Regions from separate parts of the Clostridium sp. JN-1 genome, predicted to be linked through region 2. Evidence: a T-box and tRNA genes for the amino acid it is inferred to sense, from the RefSeq annotation. Region 2 holds a T-box; the other holds one or more tRNA genes.

Region 1 (15,393 bases), 900 kb from region 2:
AAATTAGATAACAATAAAATACTTCTTGTAAGCAATAGAAAAAGTTTAAGAACGGAAACAGTTGAAATAAAAAATTTAAATATTTTAGTTAAATTTAATAGATTGGAAATAGAACTTTAAATTAATATATCAAAAGTATTGAGATAAATACAAAATGAGTAAAGGGTGATATAAATGAAAGGTACAGTAGTTTCTACATGGATGAAAACTTGCAGAAGCTTATATGGTGATGACCCAGTAAATAGAGCTATGCAGGATGCAGGTTGGAGTACAGATAAGATATTTTCACCTACAGAAAGCATAGAAGATTCAAAAGTAAATCAAGTAATAAACCATATAGCAAAGCATAATAATGTAGATGTTAAGGATTTATGGAGAAAAATAGGTGCGGATAATATAAAGACATTTCACAATGATTTCCCATCATTTTTTAAACATGAAAACTTATATTCATTTTTTAGTTCTATGTTTAATATTCATAATATTGTAACTAAAAAGATACCTGGAGCAAAACCGCCTTTAATAAAGGTCACACCAGTATCAGGTAAAGAAGCTATATTTGAATACAAATCAAAAAGAGGCATGTTTGATTACTTGATGGGATTAATAGAAGGAAGTTCAAAGTTTTTCAACGAAAAAGTAAAAGTTGATGAATTAGATAGGTCTGATGACTATATAAAATTAAAAATGAAGTTTGAAAAGGGAGTATATTTAAAAAAGGTTTATAAGTTCAATAAACTGCTTTCTTTTGGATTTATTAAAAATGTAGGAGCTAAAGCAGGTATATTTACTTTTATAATTACTTTAATTATAAGTACACCACTAGTTGGAATACTTAAATCTATAATAGTTTCTATAGTATCAGCATTTTCAGCATTCATATCTGTAAATGAACTTATGAAACCACAAACTGCCATAAAACAAGAGATTAATAAAATTACTGATAAAAGTTATATAGATACAGAGAACATAGAAACCTATGATTTATTCGAGGATACATTTAGTATGCTAAAAAAATATGAGGATAGTATGAGACTGGAGTTTACTGGGATAAAGGGTATTACTGATGAAATGGATACATTTGTAAATGACATAAATAATATATCAAATTCCATGAACAATACATCCACAGAAATATCTCAAGTAGTTGAACAAGTAGCAGATTCTTCAGTAGATCAAGCTCAAAACACGCAAAATACTGTTTCAATATTAAATGAAAATATTCAAAGTTTAAAGAACATAGTTAAAACTGAAGACAAAAATAAGTCAAAGATTGAAGATGTAATTATAAAAATAAATAATAGTTATAAGAATGTAGATAATACGAGCAAGAATATATTAAATTCACTTAAAAAGTTCCAGAAAGTTAAGGATAATGGATTGGAACTTGAAACAAAGGCAAAAGATATTACCGGAATAGTGTCAATAGTTGCAGATATTTCAGAGCAAACTAATTTACTTGCTTTAAATGCATCAATTGAAGCTGCTCGTGCAGGAGAACAGGGAAAGGGATTTGCAGTTGTTGCAGAAGAAGTACGTAATTTAGCAGAACAAACACAGAGTGCAGTGGAACAAATAAATTCAAACTTAATACAATTCACCAGCGAGATAGGAAATTTGGTTGAAGAAATAGAATATCAATATCACACACTTCAAGGTGAAACTGGCAATCTCGATAATGTAAGAGACATGAGTTATGAATCAACTAAAGCTGTACAAATGGTATCTAAGTCTATGATAGAGACAATAGATAATTTGGGAAGTCAATCTAATTCTATAGCAAATGCTTATGATAATATGGAATCACTTGCAGCTATAGCAGAAGAAAATTCTGCTTCCACAGAGGAAGTAAGTGCAAGCGTTACAAATTATATTAATCAAATTAAGAAATTAGGAAGTAACGTTGATGACTTCCAGATGATAATTAAGATGTTCAAAGATGACCTTGGTAGATACACAATTTAATATGGGATTAATCCCATATTAAATTCCTCTTAAGTCGAATTCAGGTATAAAACTTTCAGAACACGTGCCTTCTTCTTGAATAAAGGCATTTTTTATTCCAATTGATAAACAGTAGTCTATTAAAACATCATAGTGTTTAGGACTTAATTTTCTATTTATTTCCGGGAAATGAGAAGTATTATGTGCAGGAGTAAATTGATTCATTATGCTTATATATATTGAATCACCATAAGTTTTATGTAGATAGTCCATTATTTTTTTTGAATCAAATAAGAGACCAGGAAGCATAAGGTGTCTTACAATAACTCCTTTTTGGATTATGCCATTTTTATCAAATCTTGCTTTTCCAACTTGTGAAAACATTTCTTCTATAGCTTTAGATGCATAATAAAAATAATTATTTGCATTTGAATACTTTACAGCATATTTATCATTAAAGTATTTTAAATCAGGCAAATAGACATCTATATATCCTCTTAGTGCACGTATAGTTTCTAAGTTCTCGTAACTACTTGTATTATATATTATAGGAATATTAAGTCCTTTAGATTTTGCAATGTCTAGAGACTTTATTATCTGTGGAACGTAATGAGTAGGACTAACCAAGTTTATATTTAGTGCACCTCTTTTTTGCTGTTCTAAGAAAATTTCGCTCAACCTTTGTATAGTTATTTCCTTACCTATACCATCAGAGCTTATTTTGTGATTTTGACAAAATACACATTTTAAATTGCAGTTTGAGAAAAACACTGTACCAGAACCTTGAGTACCAGATATACATGGTTCTTCCCAGTAATGAAGAGATACTCGTGCAACTTTTACATTTTCTTGAGATTTGCAAAATCCAACTTCTCCATTTAATCTATCTACTCCGCAATTTCTAGGACATAGTTTGCAATTGTGCAGATCCAGCATATATTCACCTTCTATTATAAATAATATATAGTAACTTAAATTATAGTGTATATATGATTAGATGTTAAGAAAAATTAAATATTTAAAATAATAATTTATAAATTAAATTTAACTTTAAGGGAAAACTAAAGACAAACTATTATTTAAAGGAAGGATATGAGAGTATAGTATGTTGATTTTACATAAGAACGTAAAAAAAATAACTTTATTTATAATTATGATATTTCCTTTAATATTTACAGGTTGTACATCTGGCAAAAAAACAGAAAGTGATAAGTCAAATGCTTTTGATATAAAAGCAGCTGCCAATGTTACTGAATCATATATGAATGCAGTCGCTAAAGGCAATATAGATAATATAAGTCAATTTTATAGTAAAAAGCTTTCAAAAAGTCCAGCTAATAGTGAAAATCAAAATTTAAAAATTTTTGGATACAATATAGCAGAAACGAATGAAGTTGGATCAGCAGGGTTATTTAAGATAATGGTAAGTCGTTCTGACTTAAGCAAAGTTTTTACGAGCTTAGATCAGTATGATGTGAGAATATCTAAGGAAGATAATGATTACAAAGTTGTTGATACAAAGGATTCAATTGAAAAGGAAGCTTTTGAACAAGATGGCGAGATAAGACTTAGAAGTAAAAACAATGCTAATACAAATCTTGTTATAAATTTTGAAGGATTACCCAGCTATGCTTTTTCTAAAGATGATAAAGCTAATATAAATAAAATTTTAGTACCTAAAAAGTTTTCTTTAATTAGTTTTTCATATGGTGGAGATTCTCTAGCAATTTCTACTTATGATAAAAATTCTTTTTTAGGTATTGTAAAAATTGATGAAACTTTAGCGGTTCAATCTTCTAATGGAGGAGATAATAATGAGCAAGGAGGTCAAGGAGGTGGAGGTCAAGAGTCTCAAGGACAAACCAAAATTAAAGAAAAGCCAATTGGGAAAGAAGTATTTCCATTAGATATGTTAAAAGATGCAAAAGTAGAGTTCATGTCATTTTCACCAACAGAAAAGTTCATAACTGCACAGTATTCTACAGTAAATGAAAGTAAAAGTCTTAGAGTTTATAAAGCAGACAGCGGAGATATGATACCTTTTAAGTTTGAAGATAAGTATCCTATAGACAAAGTTAATGTTCTTTTCTCTTCGTATGATAAGGATAATTTAAACTTTGATGTAGTTCCAAAATCAGCTAATGATAAATCAGTATCTAATTATATAGGTAAGTGGCAGTTAGATTTAAAAAATTTTAAAGAAGTTAAAATGTGATATAATATATTTAAATTTACAAATGTAAATAATTTTGATTATGGAGAAAAGTATGTATTGGAATAATAAGAGATATTACAGTCTAAATTATTTTTTGAGGAAAAAGTTTGGATGTAAAGTTTTTAAGATATCACTGGATGCGGGATTTTCATGCCCTAACAGAGATGGTACCATAAGCACAGGAGGATGTATTTTTTGCAGTGAAAGAGGATCTGGAGATTTTGCAGGAAATAGAAACTTCGATATTGCACACCAATTTGAACAAGTAAAAAGTGTTATGCATAAGAAGTGGAAAGGCGGCAAGTATATAGCTTATTTTCAAGCATATACAAATACATATGCTCCTTTAGATGTGCTTGAAAAGAGATATAATGAGGCAATTTCTCAAGAAGATGTAGTAGGATTAGCTGTTGCTACGAGACCAGATTGTCTTGAGCCTCAAGTTGTCGAATTATTGTCTAAATTTAATAGTAAGGCATATACATGGGTTGAATTAGGACTTCAAACATCAAATGAAAATACTGCATATAAAATAAACAGAGGATATACCTTAGACGTTTTTGACAATGCAGTTAGTGTGCTTAGAAAAAAGAAAATAGATGTAGTTGTTCATATTATATTTGGACTCCCTAATGAGACTAAAGAAGATATGATGAATACAGTGAGATACGTCACAAGTAAGGATATACAAGGAGTTAAATTTCATCTTCTTCATTTAATAAAAAATACTCCTATGGAGAAATTATATGAAAGTAATGAACTAAAGTTTTTGTCTCAAGAGGAGTACGTGGATATAATTTGCTCGGCAATATCAATAACTCCTTCTAATGTAGTTATTCATAGACTTACCGGAGATGCACCGAGAAACTTACTTATAGGTCCAAAGTGGAGCCTTAAAAAGTGGGAAGTTTTAAATTCAATTGATAGGGAATTAGAAAAGAGAAATATTTATCAAGGCATATTTTCTAAGAATGAAGGGATGTGAAGACCTTATGAAACTAGATATAATAATATCTGCTGATGATATAAAAAATGAAAAAGTTAAGGATAAAACAGTAGTAGTCATTGATATACTTAGGGCTACGTCTGTAATAATTACAGCAATCAACAATGGATGTACTCAAGTTATACCAACTTTGACAGTAGAAGAAGCACTTAAAATAGCTAATAAAGATAGAAGCAGCTGTGTACTTGGCGGAGAAAGAAATGCTGTTAAAATAGGTGGCTTTGATTTTTCAAATTCTCCATTAGAATATAAGGACAAGCTTATAAAAGGTAAAAAACTTGTGATGACAACAACAAATGGAACTAGAGCAATTAAGAGAAGTGTTTTAGCTAAAAATATTTTAATAGGTGCAATGATAAATGCCAGCGCAGTATCAAAAAAGGTTATAGAATTGAATAATGACGTGGTTATAGTAAACTCAGGTACTTATGGACAGTTTTCTATAGATGATTTTGCATGCAGTGGGTATATATTGAATTGTATATTGAAATTAAAAGAAGATGTTGAACTTGCGGATATAGCTAAAACAGCCTTATATATATACAAACAAAATGACAAAATTAAAGATTTTATAAAACATGCAAATCACTATAAAAAGTTAAAACAGCTTCACTTAGAAGATGATTTAAATTATTGTTGTAAAAAGGATATAATAGATTTAGTTCCTGAATATAAAAATGGTATTATAGGTGTGTTTAAGGATGAAGAATATAAGAAGATATGTTAAAAATGCAAAGCATTTTTTAGAGGACATAGGACATAGGACAGTGAAGGTTGATTTTTCTCCGCTGTGCTTCGAAAAATCTTTAATTAAATTTTTGATAACTCGTTTCGCTAAAGCGAAACATTGTGTAACCATGAGAATGTACCTAGATTTGTGTAAATCAAATCTAGATATGTTCTTTTATTTTTTCTTAGAAATTTAAATGTGAGAATTGTGGAGTAGAAGAATATATACCAAGAGATGTGATTGAAATGTTTGATGAAATAGATGGTGAAAATATAATTGAACCACCTACGTTTAGTTGTGAAAAATGAGGAGCTATAATGAGACCAAAAAGATATGAAGGTATTCATGGGATAATATATGAATTTTAAAGTATACGATATTAATATGCTATCGCATAAAAGGTTATAGTTATATAAAAATTTAATGATAAAAAAAGTAATAATAAAGCAGCCTAGTTAAGGGCTGCGCCCAAAAGAAATTGAGCGAAGCGAAATAACGCGGCTGTGGCCGCTTTTTATTAAAGATTTTTTGCAGTGCAGCGGAGAAAAATCAACCTTCTCTGTCAATTGTCCTATGTCCTATGTCCTCTGTTTTTTTCCCTCTGTCTTTGTTAAAGGTTACATAATCTGAAAAATGTAGAACTTTAAATAATATGATTCATTAAAGTAACATAAAATAGGATGATCAGCAGATTGAGTTCTAAATTCTACTTGTCTTAAGAATCTTTTATTGTCTTTTGCGGCAGCTAATATTACGTTTTTAAGTAAATCTGCACTCATAGAATGTGAACATGAGCATGTGACTAAAAATCCTCCAGGTCTAATCATTTCCATTCCCCTTAAATTAATTTCTTTATATCCTCTTATTGCATTTGAAATTGTGGATTTAGATTTTGTAAAAGCTGGGGGATCAAGAATTACAACATCATATTTTTTACCTTGTTTTGCCCAAGTATGCAGTATGTCAAAAGCATTATGACATTCAAATTTAACGATGTCTGATAGACCATTGAGTTCTGCATTTCTTTTAGCACATTCTATTGATTGGCGGGATATGTCAACTCCAAGTACACTTTTAGCTCCTGCAATACCTGCATTTAGAGCAAAAGATCCAGTGTGAGTAAAACAATCTAGTACTTCTGCGTTTTTACATACTTTGTGTATTGCCTGTCTATTTTCTTTTTGATCCAAAAAAAATCCGGTTTTTTGATCATTCTCAATATCTATTATGTATTTGACACCATTTTCACTAATCTGTATATTGGTATCAAAAGGTTGAGTTAAAAATCCTTTAGTTAGATCAAGACCCTCAAGTTCTCTAACCTTTATGTCATCTCTTTCATAGATTCCACTTGCATTAAAGTCATTAACTAGTATTTTTACTATAGTGTCTTTATATTTATCAATCCCTAGGGATAAAAACTGAATAACATAATAGTTTCCATACTTATCTATTATAAGTCCTGGAATAAAGTCAGATTCTCCAAATAGAAGTCTGCAGCATGAAGTATCTATGAGTACCTTTTTTCTATATTCCCAGGCATCATGCAGCCTTTTCCTAAAAAAGCCTTCATCTATGTGCTGATTTATATCATGAGTCAGTATTCTTATAAAAATTTTTGAAAGATTATTTACACAGCCTTTACCTATAAACTTATCCTTAAAGTTGTAGACCTCAACTATGTCGCCGTTTTTATATTCTCCATCATAACTTTCAATTTCGTTTAAGTAAATCCATGGATAACCATTTTCAGATTTTCTACCCATGCCTCTGCGCAGATAAAACTTGCATGTCATCAAAATGTCCCCCTTGTTTATTAGATAATTAGCCGCTTATAAATAACATTTTTTATATATAATCTGCTTTTACATTGTTTTCAATTATCCAACCCTTATTATTTATTCCTGTTTTATTATCAAAGTATACTCTAAGCCACCTGGTATTTCTTATAATAGCACTGTCTTGAATTAACACGTGTGTATCTTGTCTAAGTGAAGTTATTATATTCATTGAATCATCTACTGGAGACAAGTATACACTACAATAATTTATTATAATCCCCCTATTGTATTTAGGTGTTACATATTCTATAGATATAGATTTTATATTTTGAGAGGGAGATTTCTTAAGCTTATGCTTTAAATTACTATTTTCGTGTTTCAGTACGAGTATTTGCTTCCTTTGATCGTATAGTTTATTATTTAAAGTAGTATAAAAGTAAAAACTAATTGATATAACGATTAAAAATAAAATTGCGAATATCACAAAATCCCTCCCACAATTTATACATATATTATATATATGCAGAAGTTGTGAAAAGTTACATTGACAAAATAAATATTAAGCAAAAGAACTGGTTAACTCATCGTAATTGTATACGTACTTGTCTGATTTTTCTATGATAGATTCTCTTTCGTATTCAGAATAGTTATCGTGAATACCAATAACAGTCATGCCGCCAGCTTTTGCACCTTGGATTGCAGGTAATATGTCTTCGAATACTATACAGTGATTTGGAGCTATATTTAATCTTTTTGCTGCAAGTAGATATATATCAGGAAAACTTTTATTTTTCTTAACATCATTTGCAGTCACTATGACATTAAAAAAGTCGTATATGTTATTTTTTTTTAATGAGGTTTCAACTAGTATAGGATAATTACTTGTAGCTAAAGCTATTTTAATACCTTTAGATTTTAATAACAATAAAAATTCCCTTACTCCAGGTTTTAATTTGACATTATTAGAATATTCATAAAGGGCAGTATCAAACCATTCTTTTTCAATTTCCCTTATACCTTCTTTTAAATTAAAAGTATCTTTAAAGTATTTTGCAGCTTGCCCAGCATCTAGTTTATCAAGTCCTTTTTTAAAACCTTGGGGTATGTGTATACTTCTTTTCTTTAAAAAATCTTCATCGATTTTATCCCAGACCCACATAGAGTCTATTAAAGTTCCATCCATATCAAAAATGGCAGCTTTTATATTTTCAAACATAAAATTATTCCCTCCATCCAATTAAACTAAAGGTTTTAAGTTTAAATTTATTTAAAATTCCCTTTCAAAAATTTCTGTTTGAGCATTGTCTTCTTTAAAATCATCTACAGATTTTATACCTATTTTATTTAATATTTCTATCATGCAGTTACTGTCAATGGGTACCTTTATAGATGATTTTTCTGCAAACTCATCTACTTTTTCTTTCCCAATTTCCCGCGGAATTATTGCCTTTGGTCCGCCAACGCAGCCGCCGATGCATCCCATTCCTTCCATGAAGTTAGCATGTATATCTCCTTTTTGAACTTTTGATAACATTTCTTTACATTTCTTTATTCCATTAGCATGTGTTGTTTTAAGCAGTTTGTATTTTTCAGGAAATAATCGTTCTATAGCTTCACCTATTGCTATTGATACTCCTCCAGTACGGGCATATAATCTTCCGCCTTTTGATGCATATTCTGAAGATATATCCTCTTTTAAATCTTGAGGTTTTATGTTAAATACATTAAATATGTCTTCTAATTCAGAAAATGTAAGTACAAAGTCTATGGCATCTGCTAGATCTTTATCTTTTGCTTCTGCTTTTTTTGCAACACATGGTCCTACGAAAACAACTTTACAATCAGGATTTAGTTTTTTTAAAACTCTTCCAGCTGCAATCATAGGTGAAATTGATGGAGATACATATTTAATTAAGTCTTTATAAACTCTTTTTACCATTCCAACCCACATAGGACAGCAGCATGAAGTTATCATTAAGTCCTTTTCATTATTTACATGAATGTCAAATTCAGCAGCCTCTTTTAAAGTTAGCATATCAGCAAAGAAAGCAACTTCTATCATATCAGTAAATCCTAACTTTTTGAAAGCGGATCTCAATTGATTAATATTTGCATTGGCAAATTGACCTGAAATTGCAGGAGCTACTGCAGCAATGACCGGACTATTACTTTTTAAAATATCAATAAGAGGAATGAACTCAACTTTGTCAAGAATACTTCCGCTAGGACATGCTTCGACACAGAAACCACAATCTGTACATCTATATCCATCAATATAGGCATTATTATTATCTTTGTCTATGAATATTGCATCAAATGGACACGAACTTTGACAAAGTGTACTACCATTATTGGTACCTTTGCAGTCTGCACTGCAGTATCGTATTTTTTCAACTACTTTATGGTTTGGATTATAATTAGATATGGCGTTTTTTAAATCATGTATAAAGTCTTTGGTAAAATCAACTTTAATGCCGCATAAGGAAGATATAACATTACTAAGATATTCTTTGTTAATGTTTGGCTTACTTAAAATTTGTTTTACACAATCTTCAAAGTTACCATTAACATAAGATTCAGCTAAACTTTTAAACAAGTCTTCATAATTTTCTTTCATGATAAAACACATCCTTATAAATTTTTAAAAGTAGAACCATTTTAGAAAAGTTTTATACTGTTCATGAGTTTATTATGGATAATTAGTAATTTTTTATCCTGAAGTTATATAATTCTGCAGTTATTATAAAAAGTTAACATAATTTAAAGAACGTTAGCAGTTGAATTTAAAGTATAAAAAAAGTGGTATATTCATTTACCACTATGGTCGGGGTGACAGGGCTTGAACCTGCGGCCTCTTGCTCCCGAAGCAAGCGCGCTCCCATCTGCGCCACACCCCGTTTAAACTATGATATAAATTTAGTATAATTATAATTTAGCAATTATACCTATATATGTCAAGCATAATTGAATATAAAAGGAGTAAACTTTTGTTTACTCCTTTTATACGTAACTTATTGGTCGGGGTGACAGGGCTTGAACCTGCGACCTCATGGTCCCAAACCACGCGCGCTCCCATCTGCGCCACACCCCGATGAGTACATGAATATTATATATTATATTTACGAAAAAATCAATACAAAAATTAAAAAAGTGGTATCAATTGGATTAAAAACTGTCTTAAAATGCAGATTATCATTTAAGACAGTTTCTTTTAATAATTTATTTAAACTAAGCTTTATCTTTTTCATCACTTATGCCTTTAGTTGGAACCAAGGACATAAAGAAACCTACTAGTATTGATACAAGTGCAGGTGCTATTATATTTACATAAGTAATATATCGAGTTCTGTAGAGGATATACGCTGCGATAGAAGTTATGATTGCAGATAATAAAAAAATATAAATTACGAATTTAGCAAAAGAGCTAAAAAATCTTTCATACATTTTATGGCGCAGAGGACCTCTAATTACTGCTCGAAATAAAAAGTAAGATGCAAAGATGAATATGATATCTACACCAGCAGATATTAAAAAGTTTCTCATAAAAACACCTCCAATAAGGTAACTACTAATATTATTACCATACTGGAGGATTTTACACGTATAAATATTTTTAAATTAAGTTTACTTTAAATACATTTCTCCTACTTTAAATACATCTCCAGCACCTATTGTAAGAAGTAAATCGCCGTTTTCTAAGTTTTCATTTAAATATGAAACAATGTCTTCAAAGCTGTGAAAGTTAGAGCACTTAACGTTTCGTTCTCTTATTTTATCTCCTAGGGAATTTGAACTAACGACTCCAGTATCTTTTTCTCTTGCAGCATATATATCTGCAAGTATAAGTTCGTCAATATTATCAAAGGCTTTAGTAAATTCATCAAATAAATTTAGTGTTCTAGAGTAGGTATGAGGTTGAAAAACACAAAAAATTCTTTTGTGTGGATAATTATTTGCTGCACTTAATGTAGCTTTTATTTCTGTTGGATGATGTGCATAATCATCTATTACAGTAACACCGGATTTAACACCTTTGAGTTCAAATCTTCTGTGTATACCTTTAAAGTTTGCAATACCTTTGACTATATTCTCGCTGGATACATTAAGGCAAAGCGAAGCACAAATACTTGCTAGTGCATTTAATATATTGTGTTTGCCCGGAATATTTAACTGAACGTGCATTAGCTCATTTCCATCTTTGCATACGTCAAATGAAGCACAAGCTTTTTCATTAAAATGTACATTCTTACATGTAACATTTCCTTTATCTATGCCGTAAGTTATTACATTACAATTGGATTCTGAGATAACTTTATCCATTCGTTTATCTTCAGCATAGCATACCAAATAGCCATCCTTAGGAATAAGCTTAGCAAACTTTATAAAAGCATTTTGTATATCATCTATATCTTTATAATAATCAAGATGGTCTGCATCGATATTCAATATTACACCAATGTATGGGAAAAACTTTAAAAAAGAACCTTTGTATTCACATGCCTCAGTTATAAAATATTGACTGTTACTTGAACGTACATTACCATTTATAGCATCTAATTGTCCCCCTACTAATATAGTAGGGTCTAGGTTAGCAGCTAAGCATATATGAGATATAATAGAGGTTGTAGTAGTTTTACCATGAGTTCCAGATACTGCAACATTGTATTTATGACCTTTCATTATACGACCTAGGAGTTCAGCTCTGCTCATAATTGGGATATTTAAAGATAAAGCCTTAACGTACTCGGGATTATCTTTAGATATAGCTGCTGTGTATATTACTAAATCAATATCATTTGTTATATTATTCTCCGATTGACCGATATATATTTTTGCACCAATTGAGGCTAATTTATCTGTTACAGGTGAGGCTTTCATATCTGATCCGGAGACATTGAAACCCCTTGTTAACAGAATTTGAGCTAAACCGCTCATACTTATACCACCAATTCCTATAAAATGTATTGTCTTGTCTTTGTCTTTAATAAAATCAAACGACACCTAAATCAGCTCCTTTTAAATACTCTATTTATTAATTATATACAAAAACTACTCAAAAAAACATTATTAATAAATTTTTATTTATATATATCAAATAATACAATGAGTGAATGAAATAGTACAATACTAAAAACAGAGGACAGAGGACAATTAAGGAGGATTTTTCGTAAGATTAGCTTACGAAAAATCTTTAATTAAATTTTTGATAGCTCGTTTCGCTTAAGCGAAACATTGCTAACTCAGAGGTTTAGCACTTAAATTCCAGTAAAAATAGAATTTTTACTGGAATTTTATTGTCTATAAAAAAAAGGGGCTGTCGCATTAGCATAAAAAAATTTGCTAACGTGGCAGCGTTTTTAGGTATTTTACGGAAACTTTTATGATACTTTAAGGACAAATGAGTTCAATATTTAAAAAATGGTGCACCTCAAAACTCTTGATATTAGGTTTTTTTGATTTGCAGAGTTTTTAAAATTTTAAAATTATGCACTTTTTTTAAATGGAGAAAGATGTGTTTCAGTTCTATCTGACTGAATTTTATTATGCAGCTTATTTATATTATGTGCCATTGCTAACAGAACACTTTCTGCCAAAACATTCTTTTTACCTTTACTTAGATATCTGTGAAATCTCATATCCTGTTTTATCTCTGCAAAAGAGCCTTCGGCTTGAATACTTCGATTCATTCTCAACTCGCAGCCTGATTTGCTTACAATTCTTTCAAGATTCTCTTTGCTAAGCATGTTGAATAGCTTTGAAGTCTCAAGATTTTTAACTCTTTCTTCTAATGGTGTTTTGCAGTTATCTCCTTTTATGCATTTGATCTTATGATCACAGTTACTGCAATCCTCAGAAGTATAAATTATTTTTTCACTTATATAGCCTGTCTTGCTTTTTCTTTTTACTATTTTATTTATTTTTAGGAACTTAAATATGAGAATTGTGAAGTAGAAGAATATATACCAAAAGATGTGGCTGAAATATTTGATGAAATAGATGATGAGAATATAATTGAACCATCTACGTTTAGTTGTGAAAAATGCGGGGTTATAATGAGGTCAAAAAAATATGATGGTGTTTATGAAATAACATATGAGTTTTAAAGTGAAAAACATTAATATGCTGCCGCATAAAAAGTATAGTTATATAAAAATGTAATAATAAGAAAAGTAGTAATAAAGCAGCATAGTTAAGGGCTGCGCCCAAAAAAAGTTGAGCGAAGCGAAATAACGCGGCTGTAGCCGCTTTTTTTTATTAAAGATTTTTCGTAAGCGAAGCTAAGAAAAATCCTCCTTCTCTGTCAATTGTCCTCTGTTTCTTTTTAAGTGTATTGATATTATTTATGTTTTAGAATAAAATATGAATAATAGATTAAATTTATTTGATATTATTCGTAAAAAAAATTTTTATATAGATAGGTGGTATAATGGAGAAATTTACTAGAAACCAGAGGGTAGCTGCAATAACTAAAACTTTAATGGAAAATCCTAACAAAATTATAAACTTAAACAAGTTTACTAATATGTTTAATGCAGCTAAGTCAACAATAAGTGAAGACTTAGTAGTTATTAAAGATACTTTAAATAAACTTGATATGGGCAAAATTAACACTATATCCGGTGCAGCAGGAGGCATTAAATATGTCTGTGGTATGTCCAAGGAAGAAAGTAGGAAATTTGCTGAAGAATTATGTATTATTTTGAAAAGTAGGGATAGAATAATACCAGGGAACTTTTTATATGTAACTGACATAGTATTTGATCCGCAGATAATTCACACAGCAGGTAAGATACTTGCTTCAGCCTTTATAACTAAAGATGTAGATTATGTGATAACTGTTGAAACTAAAGGTATACCACTTGCATATGAAGTAGCTAAAATGCTGGGCGTTCAATTAGTACTTGCTAGACGTGAAACGAAAATTACAGAAGGATCTACATTGAGCATAAATTATGTATCTGGTTCTAGTGGTAGAATACAGAATATGTCCTTATCCAAGAAATCATTAAATAAGAATAGCAACTGTATATTTATAGATGATTTTATGAAAGCTGGAGGAACTGCGATGGGCATAATTGATCTACTAAAGGAATTTGAAAGCAAACTTTTGGGAATAGGTGTTTTAATAGATAACATGGAGACACCTAGGAAACTAATACATGATTATGTATCTATAGTTGATTTTAAAGGTGTCAATGAAAAGGGTGAATCTCTGTTATATCCTTCTAGATTCTTTAAATAATAAATTTTCAAAAAACTTATTGATTTTTTTAAAAATAAGGAGGATAATCATATGTTATAGAGAATAATATATACATAAGCATCTTGGAGGTGGTTTATATGCAAATTACAGATGTTAGAGTTAGAAAAATAGCAGCCGAAGGTAAAATGAAGGCTATAGTTTCGGTAACCTTTGATAACGAATTTGTAGTTCACGATATAAAGGTTATAGAGGGTCAAAATGGGCTTTTTATAGCAATGCCAAGTAGAAAGACTCCTGATGGAGAATTTAAGGACATTGCACACCCAATTAATACTCAAACAAGAGAAAAAATTCAGAAGTCAATTTTAGAAGAATATGAAAAAGTAAAAAGTGAAGAAAATGTTTCTGACGAAAAGTCAGAGGGATAATAAAAAGGAGTGATATCACTCCTTTTTATTATCCCTCTAAGTTGATATAAAGTTACATCATAAGGTTGAAAATATGTTATATATA
Region 2 (15,393 bases):
TTGTAGTAACTACATTGCTATCAGCTTTTACTTTGACATTTTTTATCTTTATATTAAAGAGTTTTAACTTTATTATGTAAATCAGCTATAAAGAGTCAATAAATTAATAAATAATATTGTTTAATTTTTGCATGATTTGCGGTATTATGTAGAATATAAGATGTTACTATGAAAGAGGTGGTAATTTGAAAAAATCAATGAAACTTTGGGATATTGTCTTTATGAATGTTACTGCAGTTATTGGACTTAGGTGGTTACCTATAGCAGCGGGATATGGAGCATCATCTATTACTTTATGGATACTTGCTGCAATGTTCTTCTTTATCCCTGTTAGTTTAATAGCTTCAGAACTTGCAACAACATGGCCAGATGAAGGAGGATTTTATGTATGGGTTAAAAATACATATGGTGAAAAACCGGCATTTATAACCTCATGGTTTTATTGGACGACGAACTTATTTTATTATCCATCATTATTAACCTTTATAGCAGTCGTTATTGCATTCTTAATAGATCCAAAACTCTCAAACAATAAATTATATGTATGCAGTGTAATATTAGTTGTTTTCTGGGTTGTAACATTAATCAACTTAAAAGGAACAAGTGTAGGAAAATGGCTTTCAAACTTAAGTGGTACATTGGGAACCCTTTTACCAGGTCTTATAATAATTTTACTAGGAATAGCTTCAGTATTTATTTGGAAAAGACCTATACCAACTGATTATTCATTACACAGCTTAATACCTCAGCTTGGTTCAAAATCAAATATATCATTTTTATCAACATTAATGTTTGCTATGGCTGGTATTGAAGTTACTACAATTTTAGCCGGTGAAACAGAAAATCCACAAAAAGTTTTCCCTAAGGCTATTGTTATTTCAGCATTTTTAATAGCTGGAGTATATATATTAGGAACAGTTGCAATGACATTTATTATTGCACCAGACAAAATAGGTACTGCAAGTGGTATTATGGATGCTGTTAAACTTATTGCAGATGAACTTAATATTCCAGGTATAGTTGCAATAGTTGCAATATCACTTACCATCGGAAACTTTGGCGGACTTAGTATTTGGATAGTGGGTCCTATAAAGATGTTATTTGAAAGCACAAAATCAGGAGTACTTCCAAAAAGCTTTACTAAACTTAATAAAAATGATATGCCTGCAAATGCTATGATTATACAGGCTTGTATAGTTACTGCTATAGTACTTGTAACATCATTACTTCCATCAGTAAATGCATTCTATGGAATTCTTGTTCTTATGACTACAATAAATTATTTTATACCATATTTATTCATATTCCCTTCATTTATAAAGCTTAGAAAACTGTATCCAGATAAGCACAGACCATTTAGAGTACCTGGTGGTAATGGATTTGCTTACTTAATTACAGCACTTGGATTTTTCTCAGTTGTTCTTGCAATAGCTGTGGCACTTATACCATCAGCAGATTTAAAGACAATGAAGGATATAATAGTCAACGAATCAGAATTAATAGGAGGTCCTGTTGTATTCTTAGCGGTAGGGTTAGCATTCTTTAGAAACTATGAAAAGAAAAAAATTAGTAACACATAAAAATATGAATATGTAAATAAAAAACCTTCGATGAATTTTCATTGAAGGTTTTTTATTTATATATAGTAATCAAATTTTTCATCCCTTATAAAATCCTTATAATTATAAATTATTATTTAATCAAATGAGGAGGATGATAAGGATGAATGATTTTATTTTAGAAACTAGAGATCTTTGTAAAAAATTTAAAGAACAAATGGCAGTAAACAATATATCACTTAAAGTTAAGAAAAATTCTATTTATGGGCTGCTTGGACCAAATGGAGCAGGAAAGTCCACAGCATTAAAGATGATAACTGGAATGCTGCGTCCAAGTAGTGGAGAAATTTTATTTGAAGGTCATAAATGGAGTAGAAATGATTTAAAAAATATGGGAGCTTTAATTGAGGATGCACCACTTTATGGAAATCTTACTGCAAGGGAAAACTTAAAAGTGCGTACAACAGTTTTGGGATTACCTGATGAGAGAATTAGTGAAGTTCTTGGCATAGTTGATTTGAAAAACACAGGTAAAAAAAGAGCATATCAATTTTCTATGGGAATGAAGCAAAGGCTTGGAATTGCAATTGCTCTCTTAAATAATCCAAAGCTTTTAATTTTAGATGAACCTACTAATGGACTAGATCCTTTTGGTATACAGGAACTTCGTGAATTAATTCGATCTTTTCCAAATCAGGGGATTACGGTAATATTGTCAAGTCATATATTGAGTGAAGTTGAACAGGTAGCTCATGAAATTGGAATTATTTCAGGTGGAATTTTAGGATATCAAGGAGATATGAAAAAGGGAGAGAACCTTGAAAAACTGTTCATAGAAGTTGCTGGAAAATATAGAAGGGAAGGCGAATAGTATGGGGAACTATTTTAAATCAGAATATTTAAAGATAAAACATACGTTTATAGGAAAACTTATTTTTCTGGCACCAACTTTTGCAATAATTCTTTCCCTGGGGTTAACACCTATGTATTTTGAAATAGATGCATATAACTGGTGGTACTCAATGCTGCTTCCAGGAATGGTATCATTGTTATGTGCATTAGTTGCTGATAAAGATAACAAAATGAAAAACATGGCAGTACTTTCACTTCCAGTAGATCTTAAAAAAGTATGGATATCAAAAATACTTGTGTGCGTACTTATGATTGCTTTTGCTTCTATAATTCATTTACTTGGATGTATAGTTATTGGTAATGTTTTTCACTTTGGCAAACTAGGAATAATTCCAGCTGCAAATGCAGTATTAGGAAGTTTAATTTTAATTATTACTTTTTTATGGCAAGTACCACTTTGTTTATTTCTTGGGAATAAAATTGGAATGTTTCCAACAATACTAATTAATATTGCTGCTTATTTTATACTAGGAATAATATCTGCTGTTAAAGACGTTCTGTGGACAATACCATATGCAGTTCCTGCTAGATTAATGTGTCCAATTATAAAAGTCCTACCAAATGGACTTCCAGCTGTTCAAGGAAATACCACGTTTAGACCAGAGTTGCTATCAAGCAGTGTAATTTTACCTGGAATTATAATTACAGTAGTTTTATTTTTCATACTTACAATCTTAACTGCAAAATGGTATCAAGGACAGGAGGCGAAGTAAAATGGGTACACTTTTTAAACTTATAAGAGCAGATTTTCAAAAGATACGTCATACTCCAATAGTATGGATGCATATTATTGTTCCAATATTAATTTCAATCTTGTTTACAGCTTATTATGCATCTATGCCTTTAACTGCAGACAATGTTTCAAAAGTAGAATTGTATATACAGGTTTTATCAATTGGATTTCCACTGATAATCGGCATTGTCTGTGCCATGGCTGTGGAGCAGGAAGCTGATGCAGGAAATTTTCAAGAACTTTTGATGACAAGACATAAATTACTTGAGCTTTTTAGTAAGATATGCATGTTACTCCTTATGGGATTAGGATCTCTTATTATTGCTATTGGTATTTTAGGTTTGGGACTAGAATTTTTAATTCATAAAAATGTATTTAGTGCAGTTTTTTACGGAAAGATAACTTTAATTTTATTGTTTTGTGAGGTATTTTTATATTTATTACATTTACTCTGCAGTTTTAGATTTGGAAGTGGAGTTTCTATAGGACTTGGAATAGCAGAAAGTTTGATTACAGCACTTATGCTTACAGGACTTGGAGATAGAATTTGGAAGTGGGTACCATGCAGCTGGGGTTCTAGAATACCTGATTATTATATTAATTTAAAAACTAGTAAAGTTAAGCATTTATTTTTAATGAATGAATTTCAAAGTGGAATATATAGTTGTTTAGCTGCAACTATATTGCTATTTTTAATAAGTTTTTTATGGTATAACTATTTTGAAGGAAGAAGTGAAAATTAAAAGGAAGTGATAAATGTGGCAAATATATTAGCAGTTGATGATGAAAAAGGTATTCTTGAAATTATAAAAGCAGCACTTTCAAGAGAGGGGCATAGAGTTACTGCTGTAAGTGATTTTTCAACATTTCCTGTTCAAAAGTGCTCGGATTATGACTTGATTTTACTCGATGTTATGATGCCCAATATAGATGGATTCACTCTTTGTAAAAATATCCGTGACTTAGTAGATTGTCCTATTTTGTTTTTGACGGCAAAGACCATGGAAGAAGACATTGTAAAAGGACTTGGAATGGGCGGCGATGATTATATTACAAAACCATTTGGACTTAACGAACTGCGTTCAAGGGTAGCAGCACACCTTAGAAGAGAACACAGGGAAAAGCATAATAGTTTTATTGTATCTGGGGTAAAGTTCAATATTTTAGCAAAAGAAGCATTTGTAGAAGACAAGCCTATTCCTTTGACAAAGAGCGAATATGAAATTAGTGAATTCCTTGCTATAAATCATGGACAAGTATTTTCAAAAGAACAGATATACGAAGCTGTATTTGGTTTTGATGGGGAAAGTGATAGTTCAGCTGTTGTTGAACATATAAAAAATATAAGAGCAAAGTTTGGAAAAGTAAGTTGTTCTCCAATTGAAACAGTTTGGGGGATTGGATACAAATGGGTTTAAGGGCTAAGAAAACTTTAAGAGGTATATTTATCAGGTATATTTTATGCTTTGGCTTTGCAACAATTTTACTTATAGCAGTGTATTCCTTTTTATTTATTATGATGATTGAAAAGCATATTATATTACCTGCCAATTACTCTGAGCAAAAGCTTGAAGAAAATAGCAGTATAATTTTAAATGCAGATAAGGTGACAAAGAATCTAATACCTGAGGGATGCAGTTATGGTGTGTACAATAAAGACGGCAGGATGCTCTATGGAAATTTTACAGTTGAACAATCTAAACAAGTATGGATTGATGCGAAGAACAATCAAAATAGTATGCTTGATGATCGTCATTATAAATTATTTAATAGAAAAGATGGCATTTGTATTGTTAAATATTCAATTAGAGCACAATTTGATAGTCCATTATTAAAAAAATATTTTGCGAATGCCAAGCTATTTGGAATAGCCCTGTTTTTTTTGCTTTTTACAGGAGAAGTACTGCTGCTAGCTGCAATGTTTGCTAGATACCTTTCCAAGGAAATAAAAATTTTAATGGAGGTAACTGACAATATAAAAAGGAAGAACCTTGAATTTGAATCAAAACATTCTCGTATTCGTGAAATTGAAGAAGTTATTGATTCTTTGAATGACATGAAAAATGCTCTAAAGGACTCTTTAGAAAAGCAGTGGAATATGGAGAAGTCAAGGAAAAATCAAATTTCTGCACTAGCACATGATATAAAGACACCACTTACCATCATAAAGGGAAATGCAGAATTAATTAAAGAAAACAGCAGAGAAGTAGATAATATAAAGTATGACGATTACATTTTAAAAAGTGCAGATGAAATTGAAAGATATTTAAGGCTGCTTATTGATATGACAAAGTCAGAGGATACACTCATTTTAAAACCAGCTAAAATAGAAACTAAAGTATTTTTTGAAAAAATCATGGATAAGGAAAAGGCTTTAGCTTCTGAAAAAAATCTTGAAATTATAAGTAAAGCGGAAAATATACCACAACTTTTCTATGCAGACGAGGAATTTTTGTACAGAGCTATTATGAATGTTATTTCAAATGCAATTGAGTATTCTCCAAGGTATGGCAAACTCATCTTCAAAATTCGTGAACATGAAAAAGTCCTAGAATTTGTAATTGAAGACAGCGGAAAGGGATTTTCAAAGGAAGAATTGCAATCTGCAGCAGAACAATTTTACAGGGGTGATAAGAGCAGAAATTCAAAGAATCATTATGGTATGGGACTATTTATTACAAATTCATTTATAAAAATGCATAGTGGAGTTATGGAATTATCAAATTCTGAGGAAACTGGCGGCGCAAGAGTAGTTTTAAAAATACCGTTAAATAAAAAATAATTAAAAAGTTTCAGATAAGCTAACTTATTATTTTGATGAAAAGACAGCTCATAAAATAGGTATAAACGGAGCTTACAATCATGATGCGGCAGTAGTTTATGCAAATAATCCATATATAATATCAATTATGACTAAAGGAGAAAATGATGAATTTATTTCCCAATTGTCTAAAAAAGTTTACGATGAACTGCAGTAACTAGTACCCCAGGGGTACTTTTATTTTGAACTATTATAAACCTATGGGGTAATTAAGTTTCAATAAACTTATAATACAAAATATTTTGAAACATATTGCATTTACTTATAAAATGATGTTATTATAAGAAATAAACAAATGCAGTATACAAAATTTTAATAGACAAATTAAGCCTTTGTTCTTAAGTCAGAAAATATTAAATATTATGAAAATTGAAAAAGTGTTATAACATAAAAGGTTTACAATAGTTACTTATGCGTTGTAAATTTCAATCTATCTGCATATTATTAATTAAGATAGAAGATTCACAATAGTTACTTCTGTGTTACAACAAAAAGTCGAATTGGGGCATTTAAACATTAATTAAGAGTATTGTTTTATCATTCTAAAGTTTTAAATTGCAGAAGAATGTAAAATATATACAACATTAATAAATCAAAAAGGGGGCTAACTATGGAAACAAAGTTAGAAAAAAGGTACGGCCTGGGTATGGCTATAGCAATGGTTGTCGGCAGTGTTATAGGAAGCGGCGTTTTTTTCAAAGCAGAAAAAGTTTTAAATGCAACTGGGGGGAATCTTACTCTAGGTATATTAGCTTGGGTTATAGGCGGTATTATTATGATTTCTTGTGCTTATACTTTTGCTGTAATGGCAACTAAATATCAATATGTAAATGGTGTAGTAGATTATGCGCAAGCTACTTTGGGTAAAAAGTATGCATATTATGTTGGATGGTTTATGGCACTTATTTATTATCCAACATTGACATCGGTATTAGCGTGGGTTTCAGCTAGATATACTTGTGTATTATTTGGATTTTCAATTACAGGTGGAGAGTGTATGACAATTGCAGGCTTATATTTGATAGCAAGCTTTACATTAAATGCATTATCACCAGTTTTAGCAGGTAAATTTCAAGTTAGTACAACTATTATAAAAATTATTCCACTAGCTTTAATGGCTGTAGTTGGAACAATTGTAGGTATTAGTAATGGTATGATTTCATATAACTTTACAACAATAGTAAAGGAAGTAAACACTTCTAATGCACTATTTACGGCTGTTGTTGCTACAGCGTTTGCATATGAGGGATGGATTATTGCTACAAGTATCAATGCTGAGTTAAAAGATGCAAAAAGAAATCTTCCATTAGCTCTTGTTGGAGGAACCTTTGCTATCATGATAATTTATATATTATATTATGTTGGATTAGCTGGATCAGTAACAAATAAAGTTATGATGGCCGGCGGTGAAGCAGGAGTTAAATTAGCATTTCAAAATGTTTTTTCAGCGGCAGGTGGTACAATACTCTTTGTATTTATTGTTATCTCCTGTCTTGGAGCTTTAAATGGATTAATGCTTGGATGTACTCGAGGCATTTATGCATTAGCAGCAAGAGACCTTGGACCAAAGCCAAATATATTTAAGCAAATTGATAGTGCTACAAATATGCCAACAAATTCATCTATTTTTGGATTGCTTCTTTCTGGTATATGGTTATTGTACTTCTATGGTGCTAACTTAACAAAACCTTGGTTTGGATTTTTCTCATTTGATTCTTCAGAGTTACCTATAGTTACTATTTATGCAGCATATATTCCTATTTTTATTGCGATGATGAAGAAAGAAAAAGATTTAAGCTCATTCAAGAGATTTGTAGCACCTATTGTTTCCATAGCAGGATGTATTTTTATGATAATTGCCGCTTGTTTTTCTCATAAGATAGCAGTCGCTGCATATTTAATTGTTTTTGCTATTATAATGATTTTTGGTGCTGTGTTCTCTAATAAAAAAGCTATTGAGTAAGTATGATATGAAAAAGGGTTAAGTTATTTAGCCCTTTTTTCATGATGTGTATTCTTTATACAGTAAAAATTGCATTTAAAAAGATAAGAGAAAAAATCCTCTTACCTAAGTCTATGAAATGGTATTCTTGTTTTAATTTTGAAAAATATTTCAAATAATTTTGAATGTAAAATTGGCGGCCTTCGCATTCTAAATATATTAAATGCACCTAAAAATATAATTAATCCTGAGAACACTATTATTGAACTCAAAACTTTACCTATAACAATTGTATTCTTTTTATTCAACTTGCTGTTAAATCTTCCAGCAGTAAAAACTAATATGAACCACCATATCATGCTTCCTGTAAATATTCCTAGAATCATAATTATTCTATTCCCAATATTATTTTGCATTCGTGATGTCATATGGAGTCCTGTAAATACAGCTATGAATGAAAAAATAGTTGCTGGATTTGCAAGGGCTATTAAAAATGTTGAAGTAAAAGCTTTAAGTGGTAAAATACTAGAAGAAGTGCTTCTTGCTGGTAATTGAGTTTGAGCTTCAATAATTTTAATTTTACTATCGTTTTTTTCATTCAAAAAAGTATGTATACCAAAGCTAGCTAATACAAGTCCTCCTAGTATGTGCAAATAAAATTCATGTAAAACGATAAACTTTTCTACCAATATAAATCCCAATGCAGCAAGCCCAGCAAATATACTATCTGCAAATGCTGATCCAAGTCCCGATATCAATCCATATTTACGACCAAATGAAAGAGTATTTTTAAGGCATATAGCACCAATTGGACCGAATGGCATACCTGTTATCAGTCCTATGAGTATTCCTCTAAAGAAATTCTTAAACATAAGGCAATTTCCTGCTTTCAATATTATATTTCCTATTAAAATTTACAATGAAAATTAGTTTATAAAATTATTTTATTCACATACTGTAATTTTATCCTCAACATAATATATATTCAATATGATGCATATTTTAATATCGTAAACTTTATGTAATATATTGTCATGCTTAAAATCTAAGTTTTTTATCTTTGTACATGAATATAATACAAAATACAATGGTCAAAAAAGCAGCTATTGGTACATACTTGCTTTTTGCAATTAACATTCCTATAAGTATTATACAAAGTGCAATGGAGATTAATTTTCCTATTAATCTCGCGGAATTACTCATTTTCTTTACATTAGTATTATTGTCTTTTAAGTTACTTTCAGTATAGTCGGCACTTCCAAATCTATTAAATGTAGTCCTTAAAGCAAAGTCTTCCTCAACTCCTTTAGAAAGAAGTTCTTCAACACTAAATATCAAATTAGATTTTAGTTCTTCTTTAAAACTTGATTCTTCGCTTTTAGGTATTATCATTTTAGATAAAAATTTATCTACATAATTATCTATTTGTTTAATTCCATTAGAGCTTATTTCAGCATCGTCTGCCATAATCAAATTCCCCCTAAAAATTTATCTATACTATATGATACAATTTATATAAATATAATACAATGTATATAAACGTAATTAACTCTATCGAAATATATAATAAAATTAACTTTACAAAACCTTTTATTTGGCATATAATCTTTGTTAATAACTTTTGGTAAATTTGTAATATTGTATTAAACCTTTGTTTGTTTATTGCTAAAAAATAAGCTAACTTTTACGTGGCTTGCTTATTTAATTTATATTATGAGGAGTGAATAAAATGAAAGCTATTATTTCTGTAATTGGTAAAGATAAGATAGGGATTATTGCTGGCATAACTTCCGAACTTGAAAAGTTTCAAATTAATGTTTTAGACATAACACAAACTATCATGGAAGAATATTTTACAATGATAACATTAGTTGACATATCCAAAATGAATGCACCTTTTGATAAAGTTAAACAAGCTTTAAAAGAAAAAGGTAAAGAGCTTGGAGTAGAAGTTAATATTCAAAGAGAAGAAATATTTAATTCTATGCATAAACTATAGGAGGGGCAAATATGGATATAAATCGTATTTTAGAAACTGATAGAATGATTCAAGAAGAAAAATTAGATATACGTACTATTACTATGGGAATATCACTACTTGATTGTTGTGATTCCGACGGCGAAAAGGCAAGAGCAAAGATATATGATAAAATTACTAAGTCTGCTGAAAACTTAGTAAAAGTAGGTGAGCAAATAGAAAATGAATTTGGTATACCTATTATACATAAAAGAATATCTGTAACACCAATATCAATGGTAGCTGGTTCATCAAATGATACTGACTATGTAAAATATGCTGAAACTTTGGATGCAGCTGCTAAAACTGTTGGTGTAAATTTTATAGGAGGATTTTCAGCATTAGTTCATAAGGGATATACAAAGGGAGATCATATACTAATAAAATCAATTCCAGAGGCATTAAGCAGAACTGAACTTGTATGTTCTTCAGTGAATGTAGGTTCAACTAAAGCTGGAATAAACATGGATGCTGTAAGAGAAATGGGTCAAATAGTTAAATCTACTGCAAAGCTTACAAAGAATGATAATGGACTTGGATGTGCAAAACTTGTTATATTTGCAAATGCAGTTGAAGATAACCCATTTATGGCAGGTGCTTTTCACGGAGTTGGAGAGCCAGACACAGTTATAAATGTTGGAGTAAGCGGACCTGGAGTGGTTAAATGTGCACTTGAGCGTGTAAAGGGTGCTAGCTTTGATGTTGCAGCAGAAACAATAAAGAAGACAGCATTTAAGATAACTAGAATGGGTCAGCTTGTAGCAAAGGAAGCTTCAAAAAGATTAGAAGTTCCATTTGGAATAGTTGATTTATCACTTGCACCTACACCTGCAGTTGGTGACAGTGTAGCACGTATACTTGAAGAATTAGGTGTTGAAAGCTGCGGCGCACCGGGTACTACTGCTGGTCTTGTATTATTAAATGATGCTGTTAAAAAAGGTGGAGTAATGGCTTGTAGTAACGCAGGAGGATTGAGTGGAGCTTTTATACCTGTAAGTGAGGATGCAGGAATGATTGATGCAGTTAATGTAGGTTCATTGTGTCTTGAAAAATTAGAAGCTATGACTTGTGTGTGCTCGGTAGGATTAGATATGATTGCATTACCAGGTAGTACTTCAGCTGAAACTATTTCTGCAATAATTGCAGATGAATCAGCAATAGGTGTAATAAATAATAAGACTACTGCTGTAAGAGTAATTCCCTGCGAGGGCAAGGATGTTGGAGATACTGTAGAATTTGGCGGACTTTTAGGACGCTGTCCTATTATGAATGTAAGTAAATTCAGCAGTGCTAAATTTGTAGAAAGAGGCGGAAGAATTCCAGCACCTATACACAGTTTCAAAAATTAAAAAATTGATCTGATTTTGTTAAAATAAATTTTTAATTATCAAACTGTTGACAATTAACTTTGTATGCTCTATCATGGAAAATAAGTTTTAAAATTGAAATTTAAATACAAAGAAGAGGATTAGTAAAAATTCAAGTCTTTTTTAAGAGAGGGAAGAATGGTGAAAGTTCCTAAAAGACAATTTTGAACCTGCCTTGGAGTTCTGTACTGAAGTAATAGTAGGATACAGCGGTTATTAATCGTTAAAATTATGAGTGAATGTACTTTTATTTAAGTATGTTAATCAGGGTGGCACCGCCGTAAGTTTAAGTCTCGGTCCCTTATTGTAGGGTTCGGGACTTTTTATTGTATTTGAAAAAAGTTAAAAATTAAGTAATAAGAGGTGTTTTATTATGTCAAATGAAAAAAAATTAGTAGAACAAATAACTTCAATGGATGAAGATTTTACACAATGGTATACTGACATTGTAAAAAAAGCGGAATTAGCAGATTATTCAAGTGTTAGAGGCTGCATGATTATACGTCCATATGCTTATGCTATGTGGGAAAATATTCAATCAGCTCTTGATAAAAGATTTAAAGATACTGGCCATCAAAATGTGTATATGCCAATGTTTATACCAGAAAGTCTACTTCAAAAAGAAAAGGATCATGTAGAAGGTTTTGCACCTGAAGTTGCATGGGTTACACAAGGTGGAAATGAAAAATTAACTGAAAGAATGTGTATTCGCCCAACTTCTGAAACATTGTTTTGTGAACACTATGCTAAGATAGTTCAATCATATAAGGATTTACCTAAATTATATAATCAATGGTGTTCTGTTGTAAGATGGGAAAAGACTACTAGACCATTTTTAAGAACTACAGAATTTTTGTGGCAGGAAGGCCATACAATACACGAAACTAAAGAAGAAGCAGAAAAAGAAACAATACAGATGCTAAATGTATATGCAGATGTAATTGAAAACTTACTTGCAATACCAGTTGTAAAGGGAAGAAAAACAGAAAGTGAAAAATTTGCAGGTGGAGATGCAACTTATACACTAGAAGCTTTAATGCATGATGGAAAGGCACTTCAAACAGCAACATCGCATTATCTTGGACAGAATTTTGCAAAGGCATTTGGAATGAAATTTTTAGACAGAGAAGGTAAGCTTAAGTATGTACACCAAACATCATGGGGTGTAACTACACGTTTAATTGGTGCTATAATAATGGTACACGGTGATAATGATGGTTTAAAAGTTCCTCCAAGAATTGCTCCAGTTCAAGTTATTATTGTTCCAATTGCACAGCATAAAGCTGGTGTACTTGACAAGGCTATTGAACTTAAGGATAGACTTTCTAAAGTTGCTAGAGTTAAAATTGATGATTCAGATAAAATGCCCGGCTGGAAATTTAGTGAATATGAAATGAAAGGTGTTCCAGTACGTCTTGAAGTTGGACCTAAAGATATTGAGAAAAATCAAGTTGTGCTTGTAAGAAGGGATACTAGAGAAAAGATAGTAGTTCCTATGGATGAATTAGAGACGAGAGTACCACAATTACTTGAAGATATTCATAATTCAATGTTTAACGCAGCTAAAGAAGTTTTAGAAGAAAAAACTAGTACGGCAGCAAGTATGGATGAATTCAAAGATGTAGTTGAAAACAAGACTGGATTTGTAAAGGCAATGTGGTGTGGAGATCCTGAATGTGAAGATAAAATAAAGGAAATTACAGGAGCTAGTTCAAGATGCATGCCATTTGAACAAGAAAATATATCGGATACATGTGTATGCTGCGGTAAAAAAGCTAAAAAAATGGTTTATTGGGGAAGAGCATATTAAATTTAAATTAACTAAATAAGTATTTTGATTAGAGAATAAGTATTTTAGGCTTATTCTTTAATTAGCTTTTTGTAAAATATATGTTTTGAAAAATATACATTATTATATTAAAATAGAAGTAGTAAAATACAAAATACATAGTTTGGAGGCTAGGAATGTTTAATGATAAAAAGTTCGGTGGTAATAAGATAAAGTATGCAATTTACTATGCAGTTATTGTAGCTATTGTAGTATTTGTCTTAAATGATTATATGGTAAATATGAGAACCAAACACATAAAATATAGTGATTTTGTAAACTATATAAATCAAAATAAGATAGAAGAGGTTCAAATATCTAGAGATAAGCTCATAATAATTCCCAAAAAAACTAACCCAAATGAAAAGCAAAAAACCTTATATACTGAAAGAATAGATGATCCCGATTTGGTTAAAAAATTGGATACTGCAAAAATAAAGTATGGAGGGCTTCCGCAGGAAAATAGTACTATTAAGAATTTTGTTGTAAACTGGATACTTCCAATTATAATTTTCCTATTCTTGGGCAAACTTTTATTTGGAAGATTGGATAAGAAAATTGGTAATGGCGTTATGTCGTTTGGTAAAAATACTGCTAAAATATATGCTGAAAGTGAAACTGGAGTAACATTTAAAGATGTTGCAGGACAAGAAGAAGCAAAGGAGTCTTTGGTTGAAATAGTTGATTTCTTACACTCACCAAAAAAGTATACGGATATAGGAGCTAGATTGCCTAAAGGTGCACTATTAGTTGGACCTCCAGGAACAGGAAAAACTCTTTTGGCTAAGGCTGTAGCAGGAGAAGCCAAGGTTCCATTCTTTTCTATAACTGGTTCTGCTTTTGTGGAAATGTTTGTAGGTATGGGTGCATCGAGAGTTAGGGATTTATTTGATCAAGCACAGCAAAAAGCTCCTTGTATAGTGTTTATAGATGAAATAGATGCAATTGGTAAAAGTAGAGATAATAATGTTTCAGCTAATGATGAAAGGGAACAAACTTTAAATCAGCTGCTTTCTGAAATGGATGGATTTGATTCTTCAAAAGGTGTTGTAATTTTAGCTGCAACTAATAGACCTGAAGTACTTGATAAAGCACTTTTAAGACCTGGGAGATTTGATAGAAGGATAATAGTAGATAGACCCGATCTAAAAGGAAGAGAAGAAATATTAAAAGTTCACGCAAAGGGAGTTAAGATATCCCAAGATGTAAATTTAACCGACATTGCAAAATCTACTCCTGGAGCTGTAGGAGCTGACCTTGCTAATATAATAAATGAAGCAGCTTTAAGGGCTGTTAAAAAAGATAGAACAGAAGTAATTCAAGATGATCTTGAAGAAGCAGTTGAAGTAATTATTGCTGGTAAGGAGAAAAAGGATAGAATTTTATCTGAAAAGGAAAAGAGAGAGGTTGCTTTTCATGAAGTAGGTCATGCACTTATAGCTGCACTTTTGAAAAATACAGATCCTGTGCATAAGATAACCATAGTTCCAACTACTATGGGGGCTTTAGGTTATACAAGACAACTTCCAACAGAAAAATATCTTAATAGTAAAGATGAAATGCTGGATCAAATATGTGTAATGCTTGGTGGAAGAGCTGCAGAAGAAGTTGAATTTAATAGTATTTCTACTGGTGCATCTAATGATATAGAAAAGGCTACTCAAACTGCTAGAAGTATGGTTACTATCTATGGAATGACTGATAGATTCGATATGATGGGGCTTGAGTCTGTTCAAAACAAGTATTTGGATGGAAGACCTGTTCAAAATTGCAGCCCAGAGACATCAACAGCTATTGATGGGGAAACTTTGAATATAATAAAGACTGCACACAATAGAGCTGAAAAGATACTTAGTGAAAATAGACCATTACTTATTAAGGTATCCGAAAAGTTGATTGAAAAAGAAACTCTTATGGGTGAAGAATTTATGGCACTCATAAATGAAAATAAGGAAGTCATAGAATAATTATTATTTTGGGTAAGTCAAAATTTATGATGAGGTATGTATTATGGATAATAGTGAATTGAATAAGGAATTAGAGAAAAAAAGTCAATTTGATTTAGAAAGTAAAAGACTTGACGCTGTATTCCTTGAAATAAAAAGGCAAGTTTTGAGCTCCATTGAAAAGAGAAAAAAAATAGCAGACTATATACTAGATTTGAGAAAGAAGAACCTTGAGGAGTACAAGGATGATGAAGATAAGATAATAGAA

What was found. The T-box of region 2 lies ahead of proS (proline--tRNA ligase). A T-box ahead of a tRNA ligase gene usually reads a tRNA of that ligase, here a tRNA-Pro.
Region 1: it encodes a tRNA-Pro, which carries the amino acid that the T-box ahead of proS (proline--tRNA ligase) is inferred to sense. The anticodon was not compared.

What each region holds. Positions count from the first base shown of each region.
Region 1 covers NZ_CP033465.1:2,699,205-2,714,597, reverse strand. The annotation lists gene EBB51_RS13055 (helix-turn-helix transcriptional regulator) at 1-120, shown strand, start outside; gene EBB51_RS13050 (heme NO-binding domain-containing protein) at 175-1,965, shown strand; gene EBB51_RS13045 (radical SAM protein) at 1,984-2,880, opposite strand; gene EBB51_RS13040 (hypothetical protein) at 3,050-4,159, shown strand; gene EBB51_RS13035 (TIGR01212 family radical SAM protein) at 4,212-5,144, shown strand; gene EBB51_RS13030 (2-phosphosulfolactate phosphatase family protein) at 5,152-5,892, shown strand; gene EBB51_RS13020 (class I SAM-dependent rRNA methyltransferase) at 6,513-7,691, opposite strand; gene EBB51_RS13015 (hypothetical protein) at 7,744-8,160, opposite strand; gene EBB51_RS13010 (HAD family phosphatase) at 8,236-8,892, opposite strand; gene EBB51_RS13005 ([Fe-Fe] hydrogenase large subunit C-terminal domain-containing protein) at 8,944-10,293, opposite strand; tRNA gene EBB51_RS13000 (tRNA-Pro) at 10,498-10,573, opposite strand; tRNA gene EBB51_RS12995 (tRNA-Pro) at 10,692-10,767, opposite strand; gene EBB51_RS12990 (hypothetical protein) at 10,905-11,219, opposite strand; gene murC (UDP-N-acetylmuramate--L-alanine ligase) at 11,301-12,677, opposite strand; gene EBB51_RS12980 (transposase) at 13,160-13,585, opposite strand; gene EBB51_RS14000 (hypothetical protein) at 13,649-13,780, shown strand; gene purR (pur operon repressor) at 14,104-14,919, shown strand; gene spoVG (septation regulator SpoVG) at 15,018-15,308, shown strand.
Region 2 covers NZ_CP033465.1:802,388-817,780, forward strand. The annotation lists gene EBB51_RS04010 (AEC family transporter) at 1-80, shown strand, start outside; gene EBB51_RS04015 (amino acid permease) at 186-1,580, shown strand; gene EBB51_RS04020 (lantibiotic protection ABC transporter ATP-binding protein) at 1,723-2,430, shown strand; gene EBB51_RS04025 (lantibiotic immunity ABC transporter MutE/EpiE family permease subunit) at 2,432-3,184, shown strand; gene EBB51_RS04030 (lantibiotic immunity ABC transporter MutG family permease subunit) at 3,186-3,947, shown strand; gene EBB51_RS04035 (response regulator transcription factor) at 3,963-4,622, shown strand; gene EBB51_RS04040 (HAMP domain-containing sensor histidine kinase) at 4,613-5,986, shown strand; gene EBB51_RS04045 (APC family permease) at 6,636-7,988, shown strand; gene EBB51_RS04050 (LysE family transporter) at 8,090-8,839, opposite strand; gene EBB51_RS04055 (hypothetical protein) at 9,006-9,434, opposite strand; gene EBB51_RS04060 (ACT domain-containing protein) at 9,697-9,966, shown strand; gene EBB51_RS04065 (PFL family protein) at 9,978-11,333, shown strand; T-box leader at 11,434-11,656, shown strand; gene proS (proline--tRNA ligase) at 11,725-13,161, shown strand; gene ftsH (ATP-dependent zinc metalloprotease FtsH) at 13,317-15,146, shown strand; gene EBB51_RS04080 (UvrD-helicase domain-containing protein) at 15,190-15,393, shown strand, end outside.